Regions from separate parts of the Bacillus sp. XB1 genome, predicted to be linked through region 2. Evidence: riboswitches for the same ligand, from Rfam matches in the RefSeq annotation. Region 2 holds a riboswitch; the other holds the start of a gene.
The links. A riboswitch is a leader RNA that binds a small molecule or an ion and turns the genes downstream of it on or off. The one in region 2 is predicted to bind preQ1.

Region 1: it holds a riboswitch for preQ1, as region 2 does, so the genes downstream of both, queC (7-cyano-7-deazaguanine synthase QueC) here and ACK1U5_RS10520 (QueT transporter family protein) in region 2, are expected to answer to the same signal.

Annotation. Positions count from the first base shown of each region.
Region 1 is NZ_JBNRIL010000001.1:2,289,085-2,305,337, reverse strand. Features, by position in the region: gene ACK1U5_RS11830 (DinB family protein) at 1-206, shown strand, start outside; gene ACK1U5_RS11825 (DUF6254 family protein) at 308-424, shown strand; gene kinB (sporulation sensor histidine kinase KinB) at 436-1,644, opposite strand; PreQ1 riboswitch class I at 1,851-1,894, shown strand; gene queC (7-cyano-7-deazaguanine synthase QueC) at 1,988-2,650, shown strand; gene queD (6-carboxytetrahydropterin synthase QueD) at 2,650-3,141, shown strand; gene queE (7-carboxy-7-deazaguanine synthase QueE) at 3,134-3,850, shown strand; gene queF (preQ(1) synthase) at 3,869-4,366, shown strand; gene ACK1U5_RS11795 (YkvS family protein) at 4,415-4,600, opposite strand; gene ACK1U5_RS11790 (hypothetical protein) at 4,861-5,016, shown strand; gene ACK1U5_RS11785 (hypothetical protein) at 5,105-5,707, shown strand; gene ACK1U5_RS11780 (GNAT family N-acetyltransferase) at 5,743-6,321, opposite strand; gene ACK1U5_RS11775 (hypothetical protein) at 6,651-6,845, shown strand; gene ACK1U5_RS11770 (hypothetical protein) at 6,945-7,262, shown strand; gene nrdI (class Ib ribonucleoside-diphosphate reductase assembly flavoprotein NrdI) at 7,740-8,099, shown strand; gene nrdE (class 1b ribonucleoside-diphosphate reductase subunit alpha) at 8,086-10,170, shown strand; partial or broken gene ACK1U5_RS11755 (ribonucleotide-diphosphate reductase subunit beta) at 10,325-10,903, shown strand; gene ACK1U5_RS11750 (GIY-YIG nuclease family protein) at 11,093-11,866, shown strand; partial or broken gene ACK1U5_RS11745 (ribonucleotide-diphosphate reductase subunit beta) at 11,996-12,391, shown strand; gene ACK1U5_RS11740 (GntR family transcriptional regulator) at 12,608-12,988, shown strand; gene ACK1U5_RS11735 (ABC transporter ATP-binding protein) at 12,985-13,683, shown strand; gene ACK1U5_RS11730 (ABC transporter permease) at 13,680-14,471, shown strand; gene ACK1U5_RS11725 (ABC transporter ATP-binding protein) at 14,486-15,388, shown strand; gene ACK1U5_RS11720 (ABC transporter permease) at 15,388-16,164, shown strand; partial or broken gene ACK1U5_RS11715 (AbrB/MazE/SpoVT family DNA-binding domain-containing protein) at 16,221-16,253, shown strand, end outside.
Region 2 is NZ_JBNRIL010000001.1:2,057,831-2,074,083, forward strand. Features, by position in the region: gene ACK1U5_RS10470 (solute symporter family protein) at 1-829, opposite strand, end outside; gene ACK1U5_RS10475 (DUF485 domain-containing protein) at 832-1,173, opposite strand; gene ACK1U5_RS10480 (sterol desaturase family protein) at 1,396-2,025, opposite strand; gene ACK1U5_RS10485 (hypothetical protein) at 2,104-2,397, opposite strand; gene ACK1U5_RS10490 (LysE family transporter) at 2,417-3,160, opposite strand; gene ACK1U5_RS10495 (YqcI/YcgG family protein) at 3,175-3,903, opposite strand; gene cspB (cold shock-like protein CspB) at 4,167-4,364, shown strand; gene ACK1U5_RS10505 (DUF2564 family protein) at 4,484-4,732, shown strand; gene ACK1U5_RS10510 (zinc-finger domain-containing protein) at 4,766-4,942, opposite strand; gene ACK1U5_RS10515 (ribonuclease H family protein) at 4,955-5,614, opposite strand; gene ACK1U5_RS10520 (QueT transporter family protein) at 5,766-6,251, opposite strand; PreQ1 riboswitch class I at 6,258-6,302, opposite strand; gene ACK1U5_RS10525 (aldose 1-epimerase family protein) at 6,436-7,308, shown strand; gene ACK1U5_RS10530 (reverse transcriptase-like protein) at 7,378-7,764, shown strand; gene ACK1U5_RS10535 (DMT family transporter) at 7,778-8,683, shown strand; gene ACK1U5_RS10540 (DUF6123 family protein) at 8,686-8,946, opposite strand; gene ACK1U5_RS10545 (cysteine hydrolase family protein) at 9,129-9,689, shown strand; gene ACK1U5_RS10550 (GNAT family N-acetyltransferase) at 9,731-10,591, opposite strand; gene ACK1U5_RS10555 (cell surface protein) at 10,714-16,253, shown strand, end outside.

The DNA.
Region 1 (16,253 bases), 230 kb from region 2:
GAATTCAATTGCTAGAACATTCACGCCAAGAACTATTACACGCGCTTCATAGTGTTATAGATGAAAAAGATTTATTTGAAAATGGATTAAAGCATCCTGTTTTTAATGATCTGAATTTGTATCAATGGGTTCAATTTCTTGATTTGCATGAACAAAGACATCTTACGCAGTTAAAAGAGGCGAAACATGCAATTTTGCAACGCTAAAGTGGAAGAAGTGGGAAACCACTTCTTTTTTGATACGTGCATAGTTTTCTTTCTTATTTTGGAATACTACATGGAGAAAGAAAAGAAGGAGTTGAAAAAACATGTCTAAAAAGAAGCGAGAAGAAGAGCGCGCCTGGAAAGCACGTAAAGAAAATCAACAACCGCACGGAAAAGTGAAAGCTTTTGCTGAATTAGTTGAAGGAACAGAAAAAACGTGATGAGTATTTCATCACGTTTTTTGTATGAGTGGAAAAGTTAATAAAAAGGTTGTACCGATTCCTTTTTCACTTATAATATCAATTTTTCCATTCATAGCTTGAACAACACTAAATACGACCATCATTCCAAGTCCAGTACCTTTTTCTTTCGTTGAATAAAAAGGAGAGCCAAGACGTTTTACTTGTTCTGAATCCATACCGACTCCTGTATCTTTTATATATAACTGAATATGCTTATGATCAGGAACTAATGTGAAATAAAGATCACCGCCTTTTGGCATAGCCTCAATGCAATTTTTTAAAATATTTAATAAACATTGATTTAGTTTTTGCTTTTCTCCAACGATAAAAAAAGAAGTGCTTTGCTTTATATAATGAGTACGTACATTTGTTAAATTAGCAAGCGGTGTAATTAACGACAATGCATGTAGTAATTCTTCTTCTAACTGTAATGTTTGTTCTTTTTCAATGCTTGGTTTAGCAAAGGTTAAATAATCTGTAAGAACATGATTTGCTTGTTCGATGCCATTAATGGCAATGTCGATATATAATTTTCGTTCCTGCTCAGTGCATGTACCTGATTGTAACAGTTGTAAAAAACCTTTCGTTGAAGTTAATGGATTGCGAATTTCATGAGAGATAGACGCTGCCATTTCACCAATTAAATGAAACTTTTCAGCATTTATAAGTTCGTTTTGGAGACGAACTTGAGTTTGTAATATGTGTAGTAAATATAGAATTAGAATCGTACCAAGCATTGAACATAATTCATACACAATAATATGCGGTATATAATCAGTCTTATTTGTAACCTTTGAAAGGAAGAAGGGTATCCAACTAAATCCGTATGTGAGACTGTAGATAATAGCAAGTGTTATTTTTATACGATTAGAAGTTCGATTGAAAAATTTATATGTTAATAATAGAACAATAAATAGAAGAACAGAACCGATAAGAGATGGGAAAACACCTACCCCACCTAATAATAAGCGATATATGTTTAATACAACTAAGATAGAACCACCAGCAATAGGCCCTCCCGTTAATGTACCGACAATTAATACAATATGGCGCATATCAAATTGAAAACCATTATTTGTTTTTGCTGCAAATGTAATACAGAGTACGGTAGCAAGGCAACAGAGTACAATGAATATAGCTGAATTTAATTTAGGAGAGCGTTTCCCTTTTTGATTCCAAAATAAATGATATACGAGCATTGTAATCAGGATGAATAATATATTTAAAAAGAGATAAATAATAAAGGATTTCAGTGGGATGCCTCCTCTCTTCTTAGATTAAATTAATCATACTATAAAATGAAAGAAATGAAATAATAAATAGCGGAAAAATCAGAAATTTTTACGCTAGTATACAATATGTTACAATAAGCTGTGTCAATGAAAGAAGAAATTCCGTGCATCGCGCGGGAGAGGTTCGCGAACTCCCTCTATAAAAAACTATGGAAACAACAATATCCTTAGGTATTGTTTTGTTTTTTTATTGTGACAGTTCAAGAACGTTCTTTCTTCTTATTTATAGTAGAGAAGGAGAATGAGTGAAATGAAAAAAGAAAAGGCAGTTGTTGTTTTTAGTGGAGGACAAGATAGTACGACATGTTTATTTTGGGCAATAGAGCAGTTTGCAGAGGTAGAAGCTGTAACGTTTAATTACAATCAACGTCATAAGCTAGAAATTGATTGTGCAGCGGAAATTGCAAAAGAACTAGGAATAAAGCATACGGTACTAGATATGAGTCTATTAAATCAACTTGCTCCAAATGCGTTAACGAGAACGGATATGGAGATTACACATGAAGAAGGTGAATTGCCATCGACATTTGTAGATGGACGAAATTTACTCTTCTTATCATTTGCTGCTGTATTAGCAAAACAAGTTGGAGCACGTCATATTGTAACGGGTGTATGTGAAACTGATTTCAGTGGTTATCCAGACTGCCGTGACGTGTTTGTGAAATCGTTAAATGTTACTTTAAATTTATCTATGGATTACCCGTTTGTCATTCACACGCCACTTATGTGGATTGATAAGGCTGAAACATGGAAATTATCAGATGAACTTGGAGCATTTGAGTTTGTTCGAGAAAAAACATTAACATGTTATAACGGAATCATTGGTGATGGTTGCGGTGAATGTCCAGCATGTCAACTTCGTAAAGCAGGATTAGATACGTACCTACAAGAACGCGAAGGAGCGAATAACTAATGGATAACTTTTTTGGATTTCGCATCGTAGAGAATTTGCAAAAAATGGACAAGGATATTCAGCGTAAACAACTCAAATACCATAATAAAAGAGTAATGGTCAGCAAGGAATTTACATTTGATGCAGCACACCATTTACACTGTTATGAAGGGAAATGTAAAAACTTACACGGTCACACATATAAAGTTGTATTTGGAATTAGTGGATATGTAAATGAAATAGGTCTTGCAATTGACTTTGGAGATATAAAAGAAATTTGGAAAAATGAAATCGAAATTTATCTAGATCATCGTTATTTAAACGAAACGTTACCTGCAATGAATACGACTGCTGAAAATATGGTCGTTTGGATTTATGAAAAGATGGCAGAAGCACTAACAAAAGAGAATCGAGTGAACGAATATAAAGGAGCTCGCGTTGAATTTGTTCGTCTATTTGAGACGCCGACTAGTTATGCGGAAGTAAGACGGGAGTGGATGCTTGATGAGTAAAATCCCTGTCTTAGAAATATTCGGTCCGACTATTCAAGGTGAAGGAATGGTTGTAGGGCAAAAAACAATGTTTATCCGTACAGCTGGTTGTGATTATAGCTGTGCTTGGTGTGATTCTGCTTTTACGTGGGATGGATCAGCTAAAGATCAAATTAGACAGATGACACCAGAAGATATTTGGGATGAGCTTGTTGCAATTGGAGGAGAAAATTTTTCTCATGTTACGATTTCAGGTGGAAATCCGGCATTGCTGAAAAATATTGAGTTTCTTCTTTCTATATTAAAAGAAAATGGAATGCGAACGGCAATTGAAACGCAAGGGAGTAAATGGCAAGATTGGTTACTTCAAATTGATGAGGTAACAATTTCTCCAAAACCACCAAGTTCAACGATGAAAACAGATTTTCATAAGTTAGATGCTATTATTCAGAAACTAGCAGGAAAAGATATTAGTTTAAAAGTAGTAGTATTCGATGATCATGATTTTGAATATGCAGTTAAGATGCACGAACGTTATCCAAAGGTACCATTTTTCTTACAAGTAGGAAACGATGATACAAAAACAGTGGATGATGCGATGCTTATAAAAAATTTATTAGATAAGTATGAATGGCTGATTGATAAAGCTGTAAATTGTAAAGAGATGAATGATGCAAAAGTATTGCCTCAGCTTCATGCGTTAGTATGGGGAAATAAGCGCGGCGTATAACGAGAAGGGATGTTTAAAATGACAGGAAGATTAGATGAAGATTTAAAAGATGTAACATTACTAGGGAATCAAAATACAAAATATTTATTTGAATATAGCCCAGAAATATTAGAGGTATTTGATAATAATCATCCAAACCGTGATTATTTTGTAAAATTCAATTGTCCTGAATTTACAAGTTTATGCCCGAAAACAGGACAACCAGATTTTGCAACAATTTATATTAGCTATATTCCAGAGCAAAAAATGGTAGAGAGTAAATCTTTAAAGTTGTATTTATTTAGTTTCCGCAATCATGGTGATTTCCACGAAGATTGCATGAACGTTATTATGAACGATTTAATTAAATTAATGGATCCGCGTTATATTGAGGTATGGGGGAAATTCACACCACGTGGTGGCATTTCAATTGATCCATACTGCAACTACGGGCGCCCAGGTACGAAGTATGAACAAATGGCTGACTACCGCATGATGAACCACGATCTATATCCGGAAACAATTGATAATCGTTAATAGAAAGAAAGGGCCTGTATACTATACAGGCCCTTTCTTTCTATTATATTATGCATTTTGATTAATGACAGTATAGTTTTTATGACTTACAACTGTAAGAGGTTCCATATCTAGTTCTCTAAAATTCTTCATAATTGTTATATCAACAATAACAGAGTTTTGATTTACTTTTTGAACACGGCCTTGCATTCCACCTTTAAATTCGATGATATCTCCAGTTTCTGCGATCTGCATAAGCAACTCTCCTTGTTACAGTTTTCCCAAAAAAAGAATAAATTTGGGTTTTTTTATTTCCTCCTATTTTGAACCATATTTCCTACTTTGTAAATGTTTCCAAAGTAAAAATTCGAAAAATATTCACTTTTTGTAAGAAAATATGTAGAAAATCCATGTTTTTTAGAAAAAATAGCAAAAATGCGAGAATCTTTATATCGAGGTATAATGAAAAAGTAGAATAACCTGCTGAAGTGGGAGAAATTAGAGGCGGTAAAATGATGTTTGAATTTGTGGGGAGTGTTATAGCTTTAATTTTATTTTTATTTTCTTATATGCATTTAAAAAAGATTCGTCAATATGATACGAGTACATATTTTGATGGGATGGATGGTATCCATGCTTCGATAACACATGATAGTGGTGGGGAGATGTAAAGGGATATAACTTTATTTTCTTGCGTGGTATGATGTTTAGAACTAGTGCATAATAGAGTTCATAAGTGATGAATGGAGAGTGAAAAGAATGAAGATTTCTTTTATTCGTCATGGTTGTTTAAGTCGTATAAGAGAACCGATGACAATTAATTCATTTCACGAATGGATGAAACAGTATGATTCCGAGTCAATGATACAAAAAGCTAAAATGCCGATAGAAACAATAGAGGCAATTGAAGCAGCGAAATTTGTCTTAACAAGTGATCAAAGGCGTGCTGTACAATCAGCAGCTGAATTGACGGATTCTTTATCTTTTATGCAAAATTCTCTTTTTAGAGAAGCTGAAGTTCCTTCATGCTTTTTTGCTCCGAAGTGGTTGAAATGCACAATTAAGGTATGGATGTTCATTGGACGAACATTATGGATACTTGGCTACCATAAAGGTGTTGAGTCTTATAAGGAAGTAAGAGAGAGGGTAAGGCAAGCGGCTTACCTGTTACATCGTTATGCTCTCGTACATGGAAGTATAGCTCTTGTAGGTCATAATTATGTGAATGTAATGATTGGTGCCGAACTGAGAGCGATGGGATGGTCTGGTTCTCCTATTTTGCACAGAGAGCCATGGGGATGTACAACATATACGTTTCACGAGGCGATGGATGGAAATATATTAAATACAAATTTAACATAAAAGCACACGATTTATATAAATCGTGTGCTTTCTTTTTAAGATATAGAAATTTTGACGTTTAATGGTTTTACGAGATGAGCATAAGGTTCCCCTACTAGCATAACAATTTCATCTTTTTTATAACCTAACTTTTCGTATAGTGAATAGGCGCGTTTGTTTTCTAAATTAACAAGTAAAGCGATTTTTTTATGCCCTTTTTCAGTTGCATAGATTTCGGCAGCTTCAATTAATTTAGAACCTATACCTTTTCCGCCGTGTGCACTTGAAACTGATAATGTATCAATGTAATACTCATCAAGCTCAGCTTCTTTTTCTAACGTAATTGATTCATCTTTATGTAATGCTCTTAAGTGATATACAATTGGTGCGTCAAGCTGTGTTGCTTCACTACCGTGATAAGCGACAATAATTCCAACTGCACTCTCGTCTTGTTCATAGACAAAACAGTTTTCGTAGCTCAGACGGTTATTTTCTTTTGAGAACCATGTCTCAAGTCCTAGTAATACTTCTGCTTCAACTGTGCTACCTGTGATTTTTTCAGCAATTTCATGCAGAGCATTATACAATAAAGGAGCTATTGCCATTGCATCTGTCTTTTTTGCTTTCCGAATCATAGTATCCCTCCTAGTTCTATTTGTATATTGTAGCATAGTGGTATGGAACTTTGCATAATTGAATGCCGAAATGTTTGATATAGAGAAGTAGCTATGTTAGTATATGATATTTAGTGGACATATAGTAAAACAATATTGTTTGCGAAATAACGAAAATAAAATCATGGCATAACAACGAGATAAAGTGAAACGTTAATCAGTAAGATTTTTTGTTCATTCTACGACTGATTAGTAGTCAACACCAATCGGACTACCTGCAAATAGCGGGATAAATTTACAGTTGTTGACCCATAGAATATAAGATAAAATATTGCAGAGAGGTGAAATACATGGATAAAGAATTAGCAAATACAATTTTAGATCAGCTAAAAAATGGTGAAATAAAGGAGTATGTTGTTACGAAAGATGTATTTTATACGTTCAGAGAAGTTGTTGTAAATAGAGAAGACTTTAAGCATTTCATTGGTAACGCACAGCGAGGCGGGCAAGTGATTTATACATATTCAGAAACGCCACGTTCATAAAGGAGAATTTTGATCAGCAGGGCATCTCTCACTGATTAGTAGCCTTCACCAAACGGACGTTTCATGCGGGATAAATAAAAGATAAAGGAGAGGGGAATTATGGGCGATTTTAAACAAGGCATTTTACCACATTGGGATTATATGTGGAAAGATAGAGCCGGCAATCGATTTATGGGAATGGTTATGTATCCAGAGAAACGAAAATGTTCAGCAAAAATGCTTCAGAAAATAAAAAGAGCATATGAAGAAGCAATAGAAATTAAAGTAACTGTACAAGTTCAACATACATATCAGTACGTAGAAGGACTGATTGTATACTTTGATGAAGAGGCTCCTGTATGTACAATGCTTGATAAAGATGAAAATCCACATCATATATTTGTAAAAGATATTTTGCGCATTGAGTACTCTGAATAAACTTTTCATAAATAAATTGAAGTTCCATAATAATAATCTTTTTCTATAATAGTTATCTTTTAGTATGTAACGAAAAACGAAAGTATATGTATAATATATTTAATAAGGTAAATTTGATAAATGTAATCGTTTTTTAGAGCAGATTATAGTTTCATATCTGTTCTTTTTTGCGTGATGCTGGAGAAATATATTTCTTCAGCATCTACCGTTTTATGACAAAATATATTGTTAACTTTTTTAAAAATAAGGTTAAATTCGTTGACAACTTTTTTGAAAAGCACTTTATTGACATGAGTTTTAGAATGTTGTTTCATAGTCATTGTATTGAAAAAAAACGGCTATCATGTCGAAAAGTAAAAGTTAAAAAAAGAAAGAATTTATACATATATCTTGTGTCTTATTTTGAAACGTAATACAATATATAGAGAAATCAAGAACAACATATAGAGAATATAGATTTGAGAGGGAGGGTCGGAAATGTTAGTTGCATATGATTCTATGACAGGAAACGTGAAGCGTTTCATTCACAAATTAAATATGCCGGCCGTTCAAATTGATGAAGATCTAGTAATAGATGAAGACTTTATTCTTATTACGTATACAACAGGTTTTGGAAATGTACCAGAACGTGTTTTAGACTTTTTAGAGCGCAATAATGAAAAATTAAAAGGCGTATCTGCAAGCGGCAATCGTAACTGGGGAGACATGTTCGGTGCAAGTGCTGACAAGATTTCTACTAAATATGAAGTGCCTATTGTATCAAAATTTGAGTTATCTGGAACAAATAACGATGTAGAATATTTTAAGGAAAGGGTGCGGGAGATTGCGACACATTGAACTGAATAATGAAATCACGCAAATGCAGGACGGTTTTTATCAGCTTCATAAAGATAAAGAGGCATTAGAAGTCTTTATGGAAGAAGCTAGAGAGAATACCGTTCCTTTTAATAGCGTGGCAGAGCGAATGGAGTATATGAAAGAACATGATTACTATTACAACGTTCTGGACGAGTATAGCTTGGAGGAAGTAGAGGAAGTATATAACATCGCTTATGGTGAAAACTTCGAGTTCCAATCTTATATGGCAGCATCTAAGTTCTACAAAGATTATGCGTTAAAAACGAATGATCAAAAACAATACTTAGAAAGCTATGAAGATCGTGTAGCAATTGTTTCATTATACTTAGGACGCGGTGATGTTTCGAAAGCAAGACAATTCGCAAGCATGATTGTAAAACAAAACTACCAACCAGCGACACCAACCTTTTTAAATGCGGGAAGAAGCAGAAGAGGAGAAATGGTGTCTTGTTTCTTGTTAGAGATGGATGATAGCTTAAATTCAATTGGCTTTAACATTAATACTGCGATGCAATTATCAAAAATCGGCGGGGGAGTAGCTTTAAACTTATCTAAGCTACGCGCACGTGGTGAGCAAATTAAAGGTATCGACAACGCTGCAAGTGGCGTAGTACCTGTTATGAAATTGCTTGAAGATTCGTTTTCATATGCGAATCAGCTTGGCCAACGAAAAGGTGCCGGTGCAGTATATTTAAACATTTTCCATTGGGATATTATTGAATTCCTTGATACAAAAAAAATAAATGCCGATGAGAAGAGCCGTATTCAGTCTCTATCAATCGGAATTATCGTTCCAAGTAAGTTCTTTGAGCTTGCTGAGAAAAACGAACCTTTCCATGTTTTCGCGCCTTATACGGTTTATAAAGAATATGGCAAGCATTTAGATGATATTGACATTGATGAAATGTACGATGAATTAATGAGCAATCCGAAAGTGAAGAAGAAGCCACTAGATATTAGTGCACGTGATATGCTTATTAAAATCGCTATGATTCAGCTTGAGTCTGGTTACCCATACTTAATGTTTAAATCAAATGCAAATAATCAACATCCATTGAAGGATATTGGAACTGTGAAGATGTCGAACTTATGTACAGAAATCTTCCAGCTTCAAGAAACTTCAGAAATAAATGATTACGGTACAGATGACATTATCCGTCGTGATATTAACTGCAACTTAGGATCGTTAAATATCGTAAACGTAATGGAAAATAAAGAAATTCGTGAAGCAGTTCATGCGGGAATGGAAGCTTTAACAGCTGTTTCTGATATGACGATTATTCCGAATGCACCAACTGTGAAAAAAGCAAATGACGAGCTTCATTCAGTTGGACTTGGAGCAATGAACTTACACGGATATTTAGCAAAAAATAAAATCGCTTATGAAAGTGCAGAAGCGAAAGAATTCGCTCGTACATTCTTTATGATGTTAAATTACTATTCTATTGAGAAAAGTATGGAAATCGCTACAGAAAAAGGCGAGACATTTAAAGACTTCGATAAATCTGATTATGCGAATGGCACATACTTCGAAAAGTATGAAACGACAGATTACAGTCCTGTAACTGAAAAAGTTCAGCAACTATTTGAAGGAATTCATATTCCGACAAAAGAAGATTGGACAAGTTTAAAAGAGCAAGTGCAGAAGAATGGTTTATACAACTCATATCGTCTTGCCATTGCTCCAACACAATCAATCAGTTACGTTCAAAATGCAACTTCAAGCGTAATGCCGATCGTAAGTCAAATCGAATCAAGAACATATGCGAATGCGACAACATATTATCCAATGCCGTATTTATCAAAAGATACGTTCTGGTACTATAAATCTTCTTACGATATGAATCAGTTTAAATTAATTGATTTAATCGCAGAAATTCAAGAACATATTGACCAAGGAATTAGTACAATTCTTTACGTTAATAGTGATATTTCAACACGTGAATTAGCACGTTACTACATCTATGCACATAAAAAAGGCTTAAAGAGTCTGTATTATACGAGAACACGTAAATTAAGCGTGGAAGAGTGTGTGGCTTGTACCGTTTAATGGCATATTGCCATACTAAATGAATAACCCAATAGTATGAGCAGGGTTATGAACCCTGCTCATACTTGGTTTGTTCTACTAAACGGTTAGCTTTTCATTGTTAGATGGAAATTTAACCGTTCAGTAGAACAATAATAGATATAGGGGTGATTCAATGCGCGCTGTTAACTGGAATAAAAAGGAAGATGATTTCAGTTTAATGTTTTGGAAGCAAAACATCGCTCAGTTTTGGACAGAAGAAGAAATCGCGGTTTCGTCTGACAAAAATACTTGGGTGCAATTATCGAAAGAAGAGCAAATTGCTTATAAGCGTGTATTAGGTGGTTTAACACTTTTAGATACGAAACAAGGTGGCGAAGGAATGCCACTTGTACTTGTTCATCTTGAAAATTTACAAGCGAAAAGTGTATTAGCTTTCATGGGAGCTATGGAAGAAGTACATGCGAAAAGTTATAGTCACATTTTCACAACATTAGCTACAGAAGAAGAAATTGATGATATTTTTGACTGGGTAGACAATCATCCGTTACTTGAGAAAAAAGCTGGTATTATTACTAGTTACTATCGTCGTTTATTAAAGCCTGAAGTAACGAAAAAAGAGTTATACATGGCAATGGTAGCAAGTGTGTTCTTAGAAAGTTACTTATTCTATAGTGGATTTTTCTATCCACTTTACTTAGCTGGTCAAGGTAAACTGACGGCAAGTGGTGAAATTATTAACCTTATTATCCGTTAACTTATGGCGGCTTTTGGTAGAGATACCAATTGAAAAACCCTTTTAATTGCTGGGACCCCCTATTGTAAATTTATCTGTATTATTATTGATGAATATATGCATTCAGGTTATTCTCTAACTATCAATAGATGGAAAGGAGAATAGCTGATAGGGCAATCAGCAGCGAAGCCTTTATCTAGCGATAACATGTACGGAATTTACTATTTAAAAATCAATGGGAAGTATTATATTGGTAAAGATGTGAACGTTTCAAATTTAAAACGAATTAGGGAACATATGTGGATGTTAAAGAGTGGTACACATTATAATAGGTATTTACAAGCAGTATACTGTAAATATGAATCCACTTTAGAATATGGAATTCTAGAGGAAATAGAATGTTCATTGGAAGAATTGAGTGAGATTGAGCAACAGTATATTTGGCTGTATGATTCTTATAATAATGGCTATAACTTGACGTTAGGCGGAGAAGGATTGGGTGGAATTAAATTCACTGAAGAACAATTAGAGAAGAAAAGGCAACGTGTTATAGGTGAAAAAAATCCACAATCAAAAATTACAGATGCACAATTTTTTGAGATTGTAGAACTACTAAAGTGCGGAAAGACAAATCCAGAAATTGCTGATATGTATAATCTTCATCCTAATTATGTATCTTTAATTCGACATAAGAAACGTTATAAATATCTTTGGGGAAAAGTGCAAAATTATATGCCGGTTAAATCTGAACACCAACTGAAAACAAGGGGACGTGTGACTCTTGAAATGTTTTTGGATATCGTTCAGATGCTACAAGCCGGTGAATCTAATGCATCCATTGAAAGAAAACATGGGTTATCGAGCGGCACAGGAAGCCGTATCAGACATCGAAAACTGTATAAACAGTGGTGGGTGCGATACGTAGATAAAGGAACGTTCAACGACTATCCCAATGGCGGTGAAATTCCGCAAGAGGAGTAGGGCCAAGCGGTGGGTGAGAATCCCTTAAATCGAAATGGAGGGCTACCTGAGAAGGTAGATGATATAGTCTCTTCTTACAGGAAACTGTAAGCTGTATAAACGGCATAGGAGTAGCGAACTTATGTGAAGGTAAAGGATGAGTCAATTCACGGCGTATTCGTCGGTATTTTAGCACAACAAATCTTCGCAGAACTTTCTGTAGAAGAGCAACAAGAAGTGCAAAAAGAAACACAAGAGTTATTAATGGAACTATATGAAATTGAAATGGCCTATACAGAAGAAATTTACACTTCTATCGGTCTTGTAGAAGATGTAAATCGTTTCGTTCGTTACAATGCAAATAAAGGGCTTATGAACTTAGGGCTTGAGCCGAAGTTTGAAGAAGAAGAAATTAACCCAATCGTTTTAAATGGTTTACGTACAGATACGAAAAACCATGATTTCTTCTCTGTAAAAGGAAATGGTTACGTAAAAGCAACGAACGTTGAAAAGTTAGCTGACGATGACTTCGTGTTTAACTTTTAATATAGGATTATAAGGAAAAGCTGTCTTATTGATTGATAAGACAGCTTTTCTTTATAATTTTGTTTACATAACACTATTATTTTTGTATAGCGATTTATATTTGGGAAGTTCTATTCGGTTAACGGATAGAACTTTTTTGTAATTAAATGGGTATTTACAAACCTTTTGTATCAGTGTATTATTTAACTAGTACACCGATACAAAAGGAGGGAAGAAATGAAAATAGAGTTTTCTCCAAATACACCAATTTACATTCAGGTAATGGAATACATAAAAAAAGAGATCGTAACAGGACATTTATTGCCTGGTGATAAAATTCCCTCTGTCCGTGAATTAGCGAGTGAATTACAAGTGAATCCAAATACGATTCAGCGTACATTTCAAGAGCTAGAACGGGATGGAGTTGTTGTCACACGTAGAGGAATGGGACGGTATGTAACGAATGAAGGGGAGAAAATTATGGAGCTGCGAAAAGAGATGGCGAAAGAATTACTTCATTCTTTTATAGATGGAATGGACAATTTAGGTTTTTCAGAAGAAGAAATTCTTACAATTCTTCGTTCTTCATTACATGATAAGAGGGAGGAGAGCCAATGACAGAGCTATTGAAAATAGAAAACTTATGGAAGAGATACGGATTAAAAGCAGTGATCCGTGAATTAAACATAGAGATTACGGAAGGGAAAATCGTTGGGCTTGTTGGAGATAACGGGAGCGGGAAAACGACGTTATTGAAAATGATTGCAGGCTTGCAACACCCTTCTGAAGGTAGTATTACAATAGACGGTAAAAAGGTAGGATTACAGACGAAAGAAATCGTTTCATTTATGTCCGATAAGCCAGTCTTTGATGATTGGATGACTGTAAAAGATGCTTTATTTTTTTACCGAGATTTTTATAAAGACTTCGATATTCAAAAAGCGGTAGATACGATTGCAGAATTTAAAATACCGTTAGAAGAAAAAATTACAGCATTGTCAAAAGGTATGGTTGAGAAGCTGCAGATTATTTTAACATTTTCTCGAAAAGCGAAGCTATACGTACTGGATGAGCCATTGGGCGGGATAGATCTTGTTTCTAGAGAACATGTACTTGAGCTAATACTTAAATTTTATCGTGAAGATTGTACGCTACTTATATCGACTCATTTAATAAGAGAAATCGAAAATATATTCGATGAAGTAATCTTTTTGAAAGATGGAGAAATAATATTGCATGAAAATGTGGAAGAACTACGATTTCAAAAGGGTAAAGCAGTACATGAGCTGTTTAAGGAGGCCTATGAGAAATGAGTCAGCTTTTTCATTATCTGTATAATTGTAATAAGAGAAAGATAGCCATTATTTACTTTGGTTTTATTACAGTTTCATTCATTCTTTTATTTAATATGAAAGGAGTTTCAGGAGTTAGAATTTCAGGTAGGCAAGATATAATTATTATTATATTCTTTATCGTACTAGGTATAAATGGATTTGCAATTCTTTTAACAGGTATATCGTCTTTTCGGAAAATGTTAAAAAACTCTATGCTACGTTATACTTCTATTTCAGCAAAAAAGTATATATGTGCAAATATTTTATTCTGTGTACTACTCTTTATGATTTTGCTAGGAATAGGAATCATTTTTCTATACTATTTTTCTTTAAATATTTACAATGGAAAAACTAATTTAGGTATTCAGCAAGCAATACACAGTTTATATAATTATGGAATATTACATCATATGTTATCTATTTTCTTATGGGGACTAGATTTTCTTAATATGCTAGTTTCTATTTATTTTATTATAGTAATTGTAAAACTATTCAATGTGAAATCATCGATGAATAAAGTTGCTTGTTTAGTTTTATTCGTCATTTTTACCGCATTTAATGGAGGAATAACGTATATTTTTCAGCAAATAGAAAAGTATGTGTTTGCTATAAATAATATTGGATTTATAGATCAAAATGGTTTTTTAAATACATCATTTTATTCTGGTACAGAGGTTACAATTTTAAATCTATTTTTTAATTGTTTATTAACAATTATATTACTAGTAGTTACAGGTCACATTATCGATAAAAAACTAGAAGTCTAAAGGAGGAATCAGCATTGGGAAACGTAGTAGTAAAGTTAGAGAATGTTCGAAAAAGGATTGGTGGAACGGAAATTATTCGTGGTTTATCATTTGAGGTTCGTGAAGGAGAAGTATACGGATTCCTTGGGCCGAACGGTAGCGGTAAGACGACGACGATCCGTATGATGACAGGTCTTATTTCAATGACAGAGGGCGATATTACAATTTGTGGACATAGTATTCGCTCGGAGCGTGAAAAGGCACTAGAGCAAATTGGAGCGATTGTAGAAAATCCTGAACTATATGATTATATGACAGGAATGCAAAACTTAAAGCATTTTGCGAATATGGCCATTACACCAATTAGTAAAGAGCGCATTGCTGAGATTGTAAAGCTTGTTGAATTAGAGCATGCGATTCATAAAAAGGTGAAAACATATTCACTTGGTATGAAACAACGTTTAGGAATTGCACAGGCATTACTTCATCAGCCGAAAATCTTAATTTTAGATGAGCCGACAAATGGATTAGATCCAGCTGGTATTCGCCAAATTCGTGATTATTTACAACGTTTAGCGAAAGAAGAGAATATTGCTGTAATCGTATCAAGTCACTTATTGAGTGAAATTGAATTAATGTGTGATCGCGTCGTTATTATTAAACAAGGTGAGTTTGTACAAGAGTACAACTTACATGAAAAAGTGAAACATGATGAGGCAGCCGTTGTAGCGTTTGAAGTAGGTGAAGTTCAGAAAGCAAATGAAATCATTAAAGGTAAAGCAAAAGGGAATGTAATTGTAGCATCTGTAACAAAAGACAACATTCCGCAACTTGTAAAAAAACTTGTTCATGCTGATGTGCTTGTATATGGCGTTACTGTTCAAAATAAAACTTTAGAGGATGAGTTCTTAGCGATTACTGGGGGAGTGAAAGCGTAATGTTTAAATTAATTCAAAATGAATTTTTAAAGTTGCATGCGAAAAAAGGTATGTATATTTTAATTGGTGTCATTGCGGCACTCGAAATTTTAGGTACTTTAGCAATGTTGAAGTGGGGAAAAGGTGATGAGTTTAAGGGATCATATTTAGATTATGCAAACTCAGAGATTGGCTTAATTGTTTTATTTACAACGATTTTTGGGATTACACTTGCTGCCCGTACTCTTACTGATGAGTTCCAAAAAGGTACAATTAAACAATTGTTAATCCGTCCAAGAAAAAGACTTGCAGTTTTATTTTCTAAATATATTACAGTGTTATTAGCAATGTTATTTATCGTATTAGCTGGTATGCTAATTGCAATGATTATTGGCGGTATTGTAATGGATGGTAGTAAAACAGAATTAACGTTAGGAATCGTAATGAAGTCAACTTTATATCAACTACTTTCACCGTTCTTTTTTGCAACACTTGCATTTTTCCTAGCAAATGTCTTTAGAAAATCTGTATTACCATTAATTATTACGATGTTCCTATTCTTCTTACAAGGTGCAATTAATATGGTATTAATAATGTTTGCAAAAGGTGTAGCGAAGTTTGTAGTATTCAACCATTTGGATTTAAGAGCTTACGATAGTAATAAATTAATCAATGGTGGAATGGAACCAACATTTACAGAATTTACGTTTACAACTTCATTATTACTTGTAGTTGCATACTTTGTTGTGTTACTTGTAGCATCAAGTGCATTATTCCAAAAACGTGACGTATTATAATAAAAGAAATCCCCGCTTGTAAAAACGGGGATTTTTATTACATAAAATTCACTTAGATTGCAACAAGTATGCAATTTTTCGGTGGAGAA
Region 2 (16,253 bases):
CACCAATTAACCATGTCGCATATACGACAGATTGACGTGCAGTTTTTGCATCACGTACTGTAAAAAAGCGGACAAGTATATGTGGTAATCCAGCTGTACCAAGTACTAGTCCTAAATTTAAAGAAAGTGTATCAAGGCCATCCTTATACTTTACACCTGGATTTAAAAATGAATCTTTTAATGGTGTAGCTGTTTTCATTTGGGCAAACATTTCAGTCACGCTGAAGTTGAATTTTGCGAAAACGATAACAGAAATAATAAACGTACCGGCCATAAGTAATACAGCCTTTACAATTTGTACCCAGCTCGTTGCTGTCATACCACCAAAAATAACATACACCGTCATAAGTGTTCCAACGATTAATACAGATGTCGTATATTCAATCCCTAATAATAATTTAATAAGTGCACCCGCGCCAACTAATTGTGCAATCATATAAAAGATAGAAATCGTCATCGTATTAAGAGCTGCAACTCCGCGAACTTTTTTCGCGTCAAAGCGTGCTGCAATCATATCCGCCAAAGTGTACTTTCCTAAATTTCTAAGCGGTTCTGCAACAAGATATAGTACAACTAAATAAGCAACTAAAAAACCGATACTATAAAAGAATCCATCAAACCCAGTTAATGCGATTGCTCCAGCTATACCGAGAAATGAAGCAGCAGACATGTAATCTCCAGCAATGGCCAGACCATTTTGCCAACCAGTTAATCCCCCTCCAGCCGTATAAAATTCACTCGCATTTTTCGTTTTTTTCGATGCAAAATAGGTTATGACGAGCGTACCAAGAACAATAATTAAAAATAGTGCAAATGCAGTAGTATTCAAGTTCAGCCCCTCCCTTTTTGCATATCTTGCAAAATTTTTCGGGAGATTTCATCAAATGATTCTGCTTTTTTGCTATAAATCATACATAGTGCCCATGTCATAATAAATTGGGAAAAAGCAAATACCCACGCCCATGTAACGTCTCCAAATGCAGGTGTATTAAGCACCTTTGAATACGATGTTAGAATAGGTAATGCGATAAAAAAACTAAAAAAGAAAATACTCATTGGAATGATAAACTTCTTTTTCGTATTTAATAACAATTGAAATTCTTCCGACTGAACGACCTCTGTATAATTCACCTCATTTTGCAACTTACGTGCTGACGTATCGTCTCGTTTCATTAACCGATCCCCTCTCTTACTTAAAATACACTTCCCCCTTGCATACCTAAAGACTAAATTTTATAAATATTCAGAAACTTATATTCATTTTAGACAATCCATGCATTCATGCAAAGATTTTTTGATAGACATTTTTCGGCAATTTCCCCTAAATTTTTAATATACTTTTTCAAAATAAAGTGACACCTTACTTATTTATCCTCATTAAGACAAAAGCAGTGCTTAACGCACTACTTTTGTCTTTTTTTCCTTTTCTAAATTACGAGCCGTTTCGCTTAACTCAACATCTTTTCCGTCTTTAAGTGTTCCAAATATAAAATCGAATACTGGATTTGAAACACCAAACCAAAACTTTTCGTTTTTATAATGGTGTAATATATGTTGTTTTTTTAGCCATCTTCCAAACTTAGTGACGGGACGAATCGGTCTATGAGCAATATAATGTTTCCATTCGTAAACGAGCAGCATGATAATCATTCCGATTCCAAATGAAAGTGCAATAGTAACACTTTTTGTAATACCATATGCTATAAGTAAATATATAGTAAAACTAGGTATACTAAACCATACAGGTAAAAACAAAAGTTTTAAATCATCTGGATATACGTGGTGATCATAATGCAATCTTCTTAACATTTTTAATAGAAATTTGTTTTTAGGTGGCTTTATATGGAATAAAAAACGATGTGTCATATATTCATTAAGCGTATAGAAAACAATCCCAAACATACATGCTAACATGCCAAACCAAGTAAAAAATTGCATTTTTAAAATAATAATGAAAATAAATAGAATGCTATACATAATAACAATATCATGTTGTAAAAAGAACTCTTTCCCCACTTTCTTCATCTTATTTCCCCCTTTTCCAAAAAAACAGCCGCAACATATCGTTACGACTATTTCTTTTCTATTCTTATTCTATTCACTTTACAAATTTGCCTGCTGTTCTATTGCCGAGAAAAAATTGTTTGATCCAAATATATTTTGCTTCGGAATAATATGTTCCACTGCAAACACTGTTACTTCTCCTCTTTGCACTTCTCCAATAATGAGCCCAAATATTTCATGATTTACTGCAAACGTCGGTTGCTTTGTTTGTAACAATCTTGCAGCATTATGAAATACCGCTTCATATAGTGGATTTCTATCAGTAATTTCTTTTCGGATTTTTGGCGCTAACGTAATTATAATTTCTTTTCCGTCAATAGTGGTTCGATACATAAAAATCTCCCCTTCAATCTTATGTGAACAACTGTAAAGCTTTGTATGCAAAATGTATAGAGTAACCTACTAAAATAATACCTGCTCCGGCTGTTATGTAGCCAAGCGCTTTTGGTTTTAATAAAGTTCTTCCAAAATGTACAGAAAAAGCAATATTTAAATTCCATAAAATAATACCAACAATAATGCAAAGACTGTACAAAAAAGCTTCTTGTTTCGTTACCTTCGTAAGTAATGAGCTAAGTGTACTTCCGTATATACCAAACCAAAAAACAAGATTTAATGGATTGGATATCGCAATTAAAAATCCTGCCATAAACGATTGCTTAAGGCCACCTACCTCTTCTTTTTTATATTCCATATTCGATTCGAAAATTCCTTGTTTTACACTTTGAAATCCTAAATAAAATAACAAGAAAAAACCCGTGCAATACATGAAGGCTTGTACATATGTATACATAAACACAGAAGATAAACCGAAATAAATGAGAAGCATAAATAAAACATCTGCAGTCATTCCACCAATTCCAACAACCCAAGCGTGCCAAAAACCACGTTCAATTCCTCGTTTTAACATTTCAATATTAATCGGCCCTACTGGCGCAGCTAATGATATACCTAATACGATTTGCTGTATAATTGCTCCAATCATCGCTCTATCCTTTCTACTCTCTTTACTACTAGTTAATGATGTAATTTTAAAAAATAGACTAGCTTTCATAATAAAATACCCTTTTTTATCCAAAATATACAAAAGAGCCATCTAGATGATGGCTCTTACTTTTCTATCCTATGAAGAAAAGGACATTTCCCTTTTATTGGCTCTACATCGTCTCCTATGAAATATTGTTTCCATTCACGATGCTCTGGGTCACCATAATGACTAATGTTAGGATGTTTCGGCAATTGATCCCACTTTTCAACTCGCTCACGGACCATTTGTCTTGAATATGCTCCTTTAGGACGATCTCCCTCTAATCCATCAAAAATAGTGCGTGGCTGAAACCCAATAACGAGAGAATTCCCTAAATGTCTAGTTTTTCGTTGTTTATAAGCTGGCGCATTTCCAAATGCGAATATTGGCTCACCACCAAATGAAAATTCCCATAAATAATGGTCTGGGTCTTCAGGAATTTGCTTTGGCCATGCTTGATTATCGTTTTCATGTAAATACTGTAACACTTTCCAAAAAGAATCACGGTAATATTCGAGTGATTGTTCTTCACATTCCGGTTCTACAAAAAGGAAAAAGCCCCTTCTTACAATCGGTCTCTCTTTCATTAACTCTAAAAAAGATAACATTGTATGCGGCAAATGACTCCAATCATTATGAGAAAGAAATGAATAACGAAGTTCATTCTTTTTCAAAGCTGTTAAACCGAAATAACATGGAAAAGTTGGTTCTAACACAACATTTGAAAAAATCTCAAATTCTTTTGCAACCCAATCCGGTATGTCGGTTCTCGTTCTCATTCCTTCATTATCTAATAAGCAAGACTTATTCATTCTTTCACCTCATTATGTATAGCATTCAATTAAGAATATTACGTACAAGGCCTGTCCTATACCTATTTAAAAATTTGACTGGAAAATTATTTAAAAATACAAAAAAATAAAATCGCTTACTTGACTAATTTCTCCCAATTCGTGTATATTTAAATTAATCATTTAGCAGAATATTCAAGAATATAGCATTTTTAGTTTATATTATTTTTTAAAATGAATTTCACTAAATGAAAATAGTAAACGCTTTTAGGAGGAATTGTAACATGCAAGGAAAAGTAAAATGGTTTAACAACGAAAAAGGTTTTGGATTTATCGAAATGGAAGGCGCTGACGATGTATTCGTACATTTCTCTGCTATTCAAGGAGACGGCTACAAAGCTTTAGAAGAAGGTCAAGAAGTATCTTTCGACATTACTGAAGGTAACCGCGGACCTCAAGCTGCTAACGTAGTAAAACTTTAATCCAACATATAACAGGAGGTTGCCTTACTTGGTAACCTCCTTTGTTATTCCTTTGTATATTTCCGTTTTACAGAGCAAAAACTATGTGAAATGCGCACTATACAAAGGAGGAATTATTAATGGGATCAGAAGTAAATGATTTTGAAGAAGTGAAATTCCGTGTAGAAACAGCACAAAAAATGGTAGGATCAGCAACAATTTCAATGGATCCAGATACATTAGAGCATGCTACTACTGCTGTAGAAGCAGCTCGCTCTCAGCTTGAAATTATGAAATCTGTTGCAACTGATTTAGATGAGCCATTTTTAATGAATGAGGAAAAGAAATTAAATAAATGTGAGCATCAACTAAACGAAGCAAGACACTAAAAAACATCCAGAGAATTTTCTCTGGATGTTTTTTCATGACAACTGTTCTCCATACTTTTTCAATGTTTCTCCAACTGTACATTGCCGTATACAAAATGAATGGGCATAATATTTACTATTTGTCTTTCGATTATGTTCTCGCAAGAAACATCCTTCACAATACGTTTCTAATAAGTCATTTACCTCTGTAATGAGTTGCTTTTTATCCACCTTTGCACCTCTCTATTCAGTTATTTCTTTATGACTATCAATAACTGTTCCTTCCAATGCTTGCGTAGCTAATTGATGTGCTTCTTTATTTTGTTTTCTAGATATTGGTTCACATATAAGTTTTAATTTCATTTGCTTCGCCTTTTGTTCGATTTGATCTAAATAATGGTTTAAATGCTCATCATAACAAGGCCATTCTCCGGCTAATTGCTGCAGTACAACTTGAGAATCACCGTGAAGTGTGACTGCTTCATACTTAACCCCTAATTCCTCGAGTATATTCATACCGTATAGTAACGATGCATATTCCGCTTCATTATTATCATATATACCTTCTATATATGCATTGCGGCGAATCCGGTAGTTTGTATTTCCTTTTTTATAATACACACATATACCAACGCCAGCTTCTTTCGTTTGCACATCATATCCCCCATCAAAATAAACGAGTATTTCTTGGGGATCTTCCTCTACTTGCTTACTTAACTTTTTCATCTCTTTTAATGACCATTCTGCGTCCATTTCATCATAAAATGAAATTTCTTTTACTCTTCCTGTTTTCTCAAAATCCTCTGCAAATTGAAGTACTTCTTCTATGTTCATATACTCTGTCGTTAATTCCGTCTGCAATCCGCGCTTCGTTTTATACAACCAATGAATTTTATATTTCATACTACATTCCCCTTATGTAAGACTTCTTATTTATCCGGCTAATTGAAGCCTCACTTTATTTTATTATATTTTATCAAGAGTCACAGTATTATATTCAATATAATCACATACAAAAAGAGCCATCCTATATAAGGAATAGCTCTTTCATCTATTACATAAATCTTTCAAATTGTACTCGCTTATTAATCCAGTACATTACAGGCATACCGATCGCCATTACTACGAATTCACCTGCTGCACATGTTAACCAAGTCCACATAAATGGTAGGTCAAATGCAAGATGAAGTTCAATTGCAATCATAAACATTGTAATCGTAAAGATAACTGTATTAAAAATCATACGAGCCCAAACACCTTTAATAAATCGCATAGAAATAATCGTTGCAACTAATGCAAGAATAGATTGCCCTACTCCAAATACTAAATCATAAGCGATCATAGGTGAGAAAAAGAGATTCGTTAAAAATACACCTAATACAATTCCGTAAATTGCTTTCTTGTTAAATACAACGAGATGATTAAACATCTCTGAAATACGAAACTGTACATTCGTAAAGCCAAATGGCTGAATAAGCATAGAAACAGCAATATATAATGCCGCTAAAATACCATTACCGACTAATGTTCTAATATTCATGACAAAATCTCCTTAGTTTTTTTACGTGGGATGGTTTCGAACCACGTTATTCGTTTTTTAAGCAACAAGATTATATTTTACGTGGTAGCCCCTCTTTCGTCAATAGATTTCCTATCATAAACTACCTTTTTCCTTTTAGACAACGTATAATGAAACATATGAAAGATTTAGGAGGTTTCACTTCATGACAGCAACAATTCAAAATGAAAAAGTGATCGTTTCCATTTCTGACAAAGGTGCAGAATTACAGAGCGTTCGCTTAAAAGAAGACAACATAGAATATTTATGGCAAGGTGATTCTACTTATTGGGGACGCCGTGCACCAATTTTGTTCCCAATTGTTGGTCGATTAGTAGATAATACATACTACGTAGACGGTAAACCATATTCATTAACACAACACGGTTTCGCTCGTGATCTTACTTTCTCTGTGAAAGAACAAAGCGAAACAAAGATCACTTATATCGTTACTAGTAATGAAGAAACATTAAAAAAATACCCATACGAATTCGAATTACTCGTTTCTTATGAGCTAGATGGACAAAGTGTTCATGTAACATATGAAGTAAACAATCCTACTTCTAAAGAAATGTTCTTCTCAATCGGCGCACATCCTGGATTCAACTTCCCTTTATTGGACGGTGAATCATTTACAGATTATCACTTATCGTTTAATGGTTCGGAACGCTTAGAAACAAGCGTATTAGAAGGACCTTATCTTTCAAACAAAAAGCAATTAATCGCTGAAAATACGACTGAATTGCCACTTACATACGATTTATTCAAAAATGATGCACTTATTTTTGAACATATGAATACGAATGAAATTTCGATTCGTTCTCATAAACATAATAAATTTGTAAAAGTAGAATTTGATGGATTTCCATTTGTCGGCGTATGGACACCAGGGGATAACGCACCTTTCTTATGTATTGAACCTTGGTATGGAATCGCTGATGAAGTAAATCCAGCAAAAGATTTCAAGGACAAAAAGGGAATTCAATCTTTACAAGCGAATGAAACATTTACATGTCGTTACAGCATCACAATCGGATAACTACCCTATCCCCTACTTCAAAAAAATATTTAAGTAGGGGATAATCTTATAATTTGGAGGTTTCTCATTTTGATTGAAGTATATATTGATGGTGCATCAAAAGGAAATCCTGGTCCTTCTGGTGCAGGAGTGTTTATTAAAGGCGTTCAGCCGCCTGTACAATTATCAGTACCACTTGGAACAATGTCCAATCATGAAGCAGAATACCGCGCTTTACTTCTAGCATTAAAATATTGCATCGAGCATAATTATAGCACTGTCTCTTTTCGTACAGATTCCCAGCTTGTCGAACGGGCTGTTGAAAAAGAATACGCAAAAAATAAAATATTTGCACCTCTTTTAGATGAAGCACTGCAGTACATAAAAAACTTCGATCTCTTTTTTATTAAGTGGATTCCAAGTAGTCAAAATAAAGTAGCTGATGAATTAGCTAGAAAAGCTATCTTACAAAATTAACGGGGGTATGAGTGTGAAAAGAGAGTGGATTGCTCCTCTTGCTTTATTATTTGTCTCTTTTATTTGGGGAGCTACGTTTGTTGTCGTTCAAAACGCTATGTCTTTCGTTGGTCCATTTACGTTTAATGGTATTCGTTTTTTATTCGCTGGAATTATTTTATTATTCGTTCAAATTATTTTCTCACAGAAAACTTCAAAACAAGAATTAAAACATAGTAGTTTAGCTGGATTAATAGTTGGGTTCTTCTTATTTGTCGGCTATTTATTACAAACATTTGGCTTACTCTATACAACTTCTTCAAAAGCAGGTTTCTTAACTGGGCTAAGCATTGTTATGGTCCCAATCTTATCCTTTATCTTTTTAAAACAAAAAGCCACCATTTTCATCGTACTTGGTATTGCTGTAGCTACAACAGGTTTGTACTTATTAACAGCTGCTGATTCTTTCCAATTAAATATAGGAGATATACTTGTTCTCGGTTGTGCAGTCGCTTTCGCTGCCCATATTCTTATTAACGGCTTCTTTTCTAAAAAAATATCACCTTTATTATTAAGCACATCTCAAGTATTAGCTGTTGGTATATTTTCTTCTATTTGCGCTTTCTTGTTTGAAGATTGGGAAAAGTTATTTTCAGTATCACTATGGACGAATCAATCCTTTTTATTCGCACTCTTTCTAACTGCCCTGTTTGCAACATCTATTGCTTTTTTCATTCAAACATCGGCACAAAAACACACTTCTCCAACGAGAGTAGCAATTATTTTCGCAATGGAGCCCGTTTTTGCTGCATTAACAGGCGTTCTCGTTGCAAATGAACAACTTTCTATTTCTGCTATTATCGGATGTCTATGTATTTTTCTAGGCATGATTTTTGTTGAATTACCTTCCAAAACAAAAAAAGAAGCGCAGGCTGCGTGAAGTTACGCTTGTAACTTCCGCATAAAAGCCTTAGCGCTTTTTTTATCTGTAATTTCTTCCTCTTTCAATCGTTCTAATAACGCAACGAAATAACTACCATCAAACTGCAATTGATGTTTAATTGTCGCTTCTATTGCTGCGTTCACAATCCCATCAGACGCACCAGTATATCCTTGTCCAAACATAATAAACCCTTGTGCTTCCTCTGATAATTTAAATCCTTTCGTATGTAAGAATGAAAGATAATCTTCTACTGTTTGCATGTTATTCCCACCTACTCAAAAATTCTCCATCTCCTATCATACATGTTTTTACACGCTATGAGAATGAAATTTCTTTGACAACTTTGTAAATCAATCTTCTACTTCTCTTACAATGGAGGATTTTCTAACAATCTGAAGGAATATGTACAGTGGAACTTATTTCATATTAAAGGGGAGACACGATGAAACAAGCACTATTAATTATCGACGCTCAGCAAGAATTAATTGATGGAAATGAGCAAGAAAATGAAGTTTTTCGTAAAACCGAGCTATTATCTACACTAAATATAGCCCTCCAGAAAGCAATAGATTCAAATGCTCTTATTGTTTTCGTAAGAGATATCGATGTTGCTTCTGGTAGTGGCGAAGGATTTGAAGTACATAATCAAATTCAAGTACCCCAGTCTGCAATCTTTATTAATAAAGCAGCAACCAATTCATTCTACGGTACTTCTTTACTTGAACTTTTAAAAGAAGAAAACATTAATCATATTGTTATAGGCGGATGTAAAACAGAACATTGCATTGACACTGCCGTTAGGACAGCAACTGTACAAGGATTTGACGTTACATTAATTAAAAACGGTCATTCAACAACTGATTCTAACGTATTGTCTGCAGAACAAATTATTGGTCATCACAATAAAACTTTACACGGTCATTATAACGTTGATCATTTTTCTATGGTGCGAGATATCGAGGAAGACCTCTTTCAGCCAACTCATGACCAATATCGTGATTAAATTGGCTCAAAAAAGAATCCTTCATTTAAAAGGATTCTTTTTTATCCAAAAATTTGCGCTGCAATACTATATAGTTCACTATTTCTTTTTAATAACCGATTACTATTTTTCATCATAATTGGTGGTGTATTCACTTTTTTAAAACCAGCAACCTCTAATTCTTTCATGAAATCGTTCTTTCCTTCTGGTACATCCATTCTTAATTTTCCATTATGCCCTCTTGCTAAATCATGTACAATTCTCATTGCCATCTCATCATTTTTAGCAACAACCGGCCCTATTATCTTATTTTCTGGTGTTTGTATGCTTAAACCGTAACCTAATACATTTTGTTCCTTGTCCCTTACAACGATACACTGTTCACTTTGCATAATTCTTTTCTTTAAAAACTCTTTTCTATTTGTTCCAAACGCATATTCATCTATTTTTATTATTTTTTCTAAATCACCCTCTTCATAATTCATCACATAATCTTCATTTCTTACACAATAATCTTTCGCATTGTATGAGTTACATATGTATTTAGAAACATAACTTACTGCCCTAAATCCTAACTTTTCATATAAAGGTTTCCCTTCATCCGTAGCAATAAGCATAATTGGAGTATGAGCTGATACGCTTTTAACGCACGCTTCCGTTATTATCTTTCCAATCCCTCTCCCCTTATAATCTGGATGTACAATCACCATTCCGATAGACGCTAATTTCTCCCCATATAATATTATTGCCGCGCTAGCAATTAGTTCCTCTCTCTCATTCCAAACACCGTATACATTCCCTGCGTTAAAAATAGTCTCAATTTCTTCTCTGTTATAATCCCACCCAATATAAGAAGATAATGATACAATATTCCCTGTTTTTGCTTCCCTAAGACGCTCCACTCTAATTTCCAATTCAATCATACTCCATCCCCTTATCTAGACATTTAAATCATTATTATCAAATCAACTTGTACATGTTTCCATTTATTTATCACACACATATCCTATTTTGACCAAGACTATATTGGAAATGAGGTGACAACATGCCCATTACAAATCGATTTTCTACCACCACTAACGGCGCACTCGCTATTACAGGTAATACTTTAGGATTAAGTAAAATTAGTAATCAAAACCGTGCTGGTACAATCGGGGCAATTGGTGCGTTTATAACTACGAATACCGCTTTACAAGTACCTACTTTTCCCGCAGGTACAACGTTAACCTATACACAAAATAGTTCTACCGCTATTTTAAATATCCCTGCTGGTAGCACTATTCTTTACGCAGAACTCGTTTGGGGTGGAAACTATTTATCTCGTGATCAAAACATTACGAGTGTTCTAGGTAATCCCGTTTCATTTACAACACCCGTTTCAACATACTCAATTACTCCTTCAGCTGTTACAGCTTCAAATCAAACGTTCGTTTCAAACTCTATTACATTTGGCTTTTATACTCGTTCAGCAGACGTAACAACTCTTATTCAAGCTGGAGGTTCTGGTTCTTATACTACAGGAGCTGTCCCTGGACTTGTTGATCCTTTAGATGCTTCAAATGGATCCATTAACTCGGCCGGATGGACACTCATTGTCGCTTATCAAAACGGGACATTACCTGCAAGAAACTTAACCATTTATGTAGCTGGTAACCGTGTTTCTGCAGAAACTGGTAGTGCCGATGTATCTGTTTCTGGATTTTTAACACCTTCAGGAGGACCAGTAAGCGGGAGATTATTTTTAAGTTCTACCGAAGGAGATGCAGATTTAACCGGGGATCAAGCTTTATTTGGACCAAATTTCAGTTCATTAAATGCTTTATCTGGACCAAACAATGCTATAAATAATTTCTTCGGTTCTCAAGTTAATAATGCTGCAGGAAACTTAGATACAACAGGGACATTTGGAACGCGAAATCAAAGTGCTTCTACAAGTACAAACATCTCCGCAGGAAGACAGGGCTGGGACATTACTTCCATTGATATTTCTCCTTATTTAACAAACTCACAAGTATCCGCCGCAATCCGTTTAACTACTAACGGAGACGCATATATGTTAAATACAGTAGGCTTACAAATTAATATAAACTCACCAAATATACAAGCGACGAAAAGCGTGAATAAAAGTGTTGCTGCAATTGGAGATATTCTCACTTATACAGTTACTATCCCTAACACCGGGCTTCTTCCTGCCAATAACGCTATTTTTATAGATAGTCTCCCTAGCGGTACTTCTTTTATACCCGGCACTGTAACAGTAGATAACGTACCACAAACAAATGCTAATCCTGCAGCTGGTATATCTCTTGGAACAATTAATAATGGTGCTTCTCGTACAGTAACTTTTCAAGCTACTGTCGTTTCTCTTCCAAGTCAAAATCCTATCTCTAACACTGCTAATATTACATTTCAATATACACCAATCGCCGGAGGAACAACTTTTAATGGTCTTGCAACAAGCAACTCTGCTGGAACACAAATTAACCTCGCAGATATTAATGGAACAAAATCAGTTAACAAACTTTTTACCGATATTGGTGAAACATTAACTTACAGTATTGCCTTAGCTAATATAGGAAATATCGCTGCAACGAATGTGATATATACGGATCCGATTCCTAGCGGGACTACTTTCATTCCAGGGAGTGTAACTGTGAACGGAGTTACTCAAGCTGGAGCAAATCCCGCTAATGGTATATCAATTGGGTCAATTGCCGCAAATTCCACTACTACTATTTCATTCCAAGTACTCGTTCCTTCTATCCCTCAAACAAACCCAATATTAAATAGTGGAACAACAACATATCAATACATTCCTGTACCTAATCAACCAGCAGTAAGTGGGACTGATAAGACAAATATTGTCTCCACTCAAGTGAATAATGCTACTGTAACAATGACGAAAGCAGTAGATAAAAATTTTGCAGATATTGGTGATACACTAACGTACACCGTTTCCTTTACAGCTACAGGTAATACAAATGCGAACAATGTTATTTTTACAGATGTCATCCCTACTGGAACAACTTTCGTTCTAAACAGTTTAACAATAGATGGCACGACACAAGTGGGCGCAAATCCCGCTAACGGTGTGAATATTGGATCCATCCCAAGCGGCACAACAAAAAATGTTGCATTTCAAGTAGTAGTAAATACAATACCCGCGTCAAATGTCGTATCTAACGGATCAAGTGCTTCTTATCAATATACCGTCAACCCTAGCCAATCACCCGTTACAAAAAACATTTCTTCTAATCTCGTTTCCACTCAAATTAACAATGCGAATGTAACATTAACAAAATCAACTAACAAACAATTTGCCACAATTGGCGAAACGATAAGTTATACAATCCTTATTACAAACAGTGGAAATACGGCCGCTACTAACGTTCAACTAACAGACCCACTTCCAAATGGAACGATATTAACTCCTGGTACTGTAACACTAAACGGAGTTTTGCAAAATGTAGATTCTCTCGTCGCTTTACCTATCGGCACAATTCCTGGCGGGGCTACTTTTACCCTTTCTTTCCAAGTAACAGCCATCAATATTACGACCCAAAATCCTATCATTAACAATGCCTTCGCTTCTTATCTATATACTGTAAATCCAAATTTGCCACCGACTTCAAAGACAGCAAATTCTAATTCTGTTACATCAACAATTAGACTAGCAAATCTCCATGCTAATAAATCTGTAGATAAAACGTTTGCGGAAGTTGGCGATGTATTAACTTACACCTTCGCTCTTACTAACGATGGGAATGTTGCAGCGAACAGTGTATTACTATCCGATTCAATTGCGAATGGAACCGCCTTTGTACCAAATAGCGTTATAGTTAACGGTGTTACTCAACCAGGCGTTACACCAACTAGCATCAATATTGGTAGCATCAATGCTAATACTACAATTACAGCTTCATTCCAAGTAATAATAACTAGCATTCCAAATCCAAACCCTATTTCAAATAGCGCTTCCATCTCCTATAACTTTATTGTTGATCCAAACGCTTCACCTGTAAGTAAGAACACTACTTCAACCACTACATTTACTCAAGTAAACGATGCAAATGTCATTTCAGCCAAAACAGTGGATCGAGCGTTCGCTACCGTAGGGGATATATTAACTTATACTGTTACTTTGACGAATGCAGGAAGTGTTTCTGCTGATAGTCCTACTTTCGTAGATACGAATCCAGACGGTACTACCTTTATTCCAAACACTTTTCTTATTAATGGTGTACTCCAAAATAACGCAGATCCAAATATAGGTGTTCCGCTACCTTCCATTGCTGCTAACGGTTCACTTACCGTCTCTTATCAAGTAACCGTCACCTCTTTACCAACACAAAATCCAACATTAAATTCATCTAGTACACAGTATAGCTTTATTTTAAATCCGGGCGATCCACCAACTGTAGAAACATCTGTAAGTAACACTGTAAGTACACAAATTAATTTAGCAAATGTAGTGATTGTCAAAGAAGTAGATTTAACTATCGCCGATGTCGGGCAACCAATCACATATACAATTTATTTAGCTAATCTTGGAAATACTATAGCAAATAATGTTATTGTTACCGATATAATCCCTAATGGCACCACAATCGTACCAAATAGTATTTTTATAGGTGGTGCTTTACAACTAGGTGCAGACCCTAGTACCGGTCTTCAAGTCGGCTCCATTCCTTCAGGTGGTTTTACAACGATTGTTTTTCAAATAAGTGCAAATGGGCTACCTTCACCAAACCCAATTCAAAACAGCGCTTCACTTCAATATAGCTTTATCGCTGATCCAAATTTACCTGCTCTTGTTAGAAACGCTGCTAGTAATATAGTAACTACACAAATTAATACTGCTAATATCGTTGCTACAAAACTAACGAGTACAAACTTCGCTGATGTTGGTGATGTCATACTATATGCGACTATTTTAACAAATAACGGGAATATCCCTGCTGCTAATGTAACGTTTACAGATATCATTCCAGCTGGTACCCTCTTCATTCCTAATACTGTAACGATTAATAATGTCCCTGTAGCTAACGCAAATCCTGCTACCGGCATTTCAATTGGTACAATAGGAGCGAATTCATCACGCACCGTTGCATTCCAAGTTTTTGTACCAACTATCCCTGCTGTAAATCCAATTACAAATCAATCAGGCACAACATTCCAATATACGTATGATCCATCCAAACCTGCTGTGATGCAGATGGTTGCTTCTAACACTGTACAGACAACTATTAATAACGCCTCAATTGCCGCTACTAAATCTGCAGATAAACAGTTTGCTAACGTAAATGATATTATTACGTACACGACTACTTTAACGAATAACGGGAACACACTTGCATCAAATGTAATATTTACAGATGTAATTCCAAACGGGACATCATTTATTGCTAATAGTGTTACTGTAAACGGGAATACACTGCCTAATGTAAATCCAGCAAGTGGAATTGCCATTGATCCAATAAATCCGAATGCAAATACGCTCATCTCGTTCCAAGTACAAGTAAATTCTATCCCGAATCCAAATCCACTCCCGAACCAAAGCAATACAACGTACCAGTACGTCGTAGATCCTAACTTACCTCCATCATCCGCCAATACGTTAAGTAACGTAATAACAACTCAAATTAATAACGCTACTATTGTCGCTACTAAGTCTGTGAATACACCGACAGCTGCAATTGGCGATATCGTTACCTATACGATTGCAGTAACAAATACAGGTAATACTCCTGCTAGTGCGACTGTTTTAACGGATGGGCTTGGTGCAGGAGCTTCATTTATCCAAAACTCCGTAACGATCAATAATGTCCCACAACCAGGATTAGATCCATCACTTGGTATTCACTTGGCAGATATTTCGCCAGGGGATACTGTATTTATTACTTTTCAAGCACAAATTTTAGCGATACCACCTAGTGGCACATTAACAAATAATGCTCTTGTAAATTATGAATATACCGTGAATCCCAACCAATCACCTGCTGTCAATAGTACAATTACGAATACAACGGTTACTCCAATTATTGATGCTACTCTTTCTATAAATAAAACTGTCAATTCAACATTCGCTACTATTGGAGATACACTTACTTTCACTTCTACCATTACTAATTCCGGTAATACTACCGCAAACAATGTTATTTTTACAGATGTAATTCCAAATGGTACAACGTTTATTCCAAATAGTTTTACGGTAAATGGAACAACTATTACTAATGCAAATCCACAAAACGGTATCAATATTGGTAACTTGAATTCAAATGCATCTGCTACACTCAGTTTTCAAGTAAACATTACAACACTTCCAAACCCGAATCCAATCCCGAACAAATCATCGCTTCAATATAGCTTTATTGTAGATATAAATGAACCGCCAGTTTCACGAACAGTTCAATCTAATAAAACTTTTACACAAGTAAATACTGCTTCCGTTATCGCAACAAAAACTGCAAGCAGTGCTTTTGCTGCTGTTGGAGATACAATTACGTATACAACTATCCTCACCAATAGCGGAAATACTTCAGCAAACACACCTGTTTTTATCGATATATTACCACCTGAACTTTC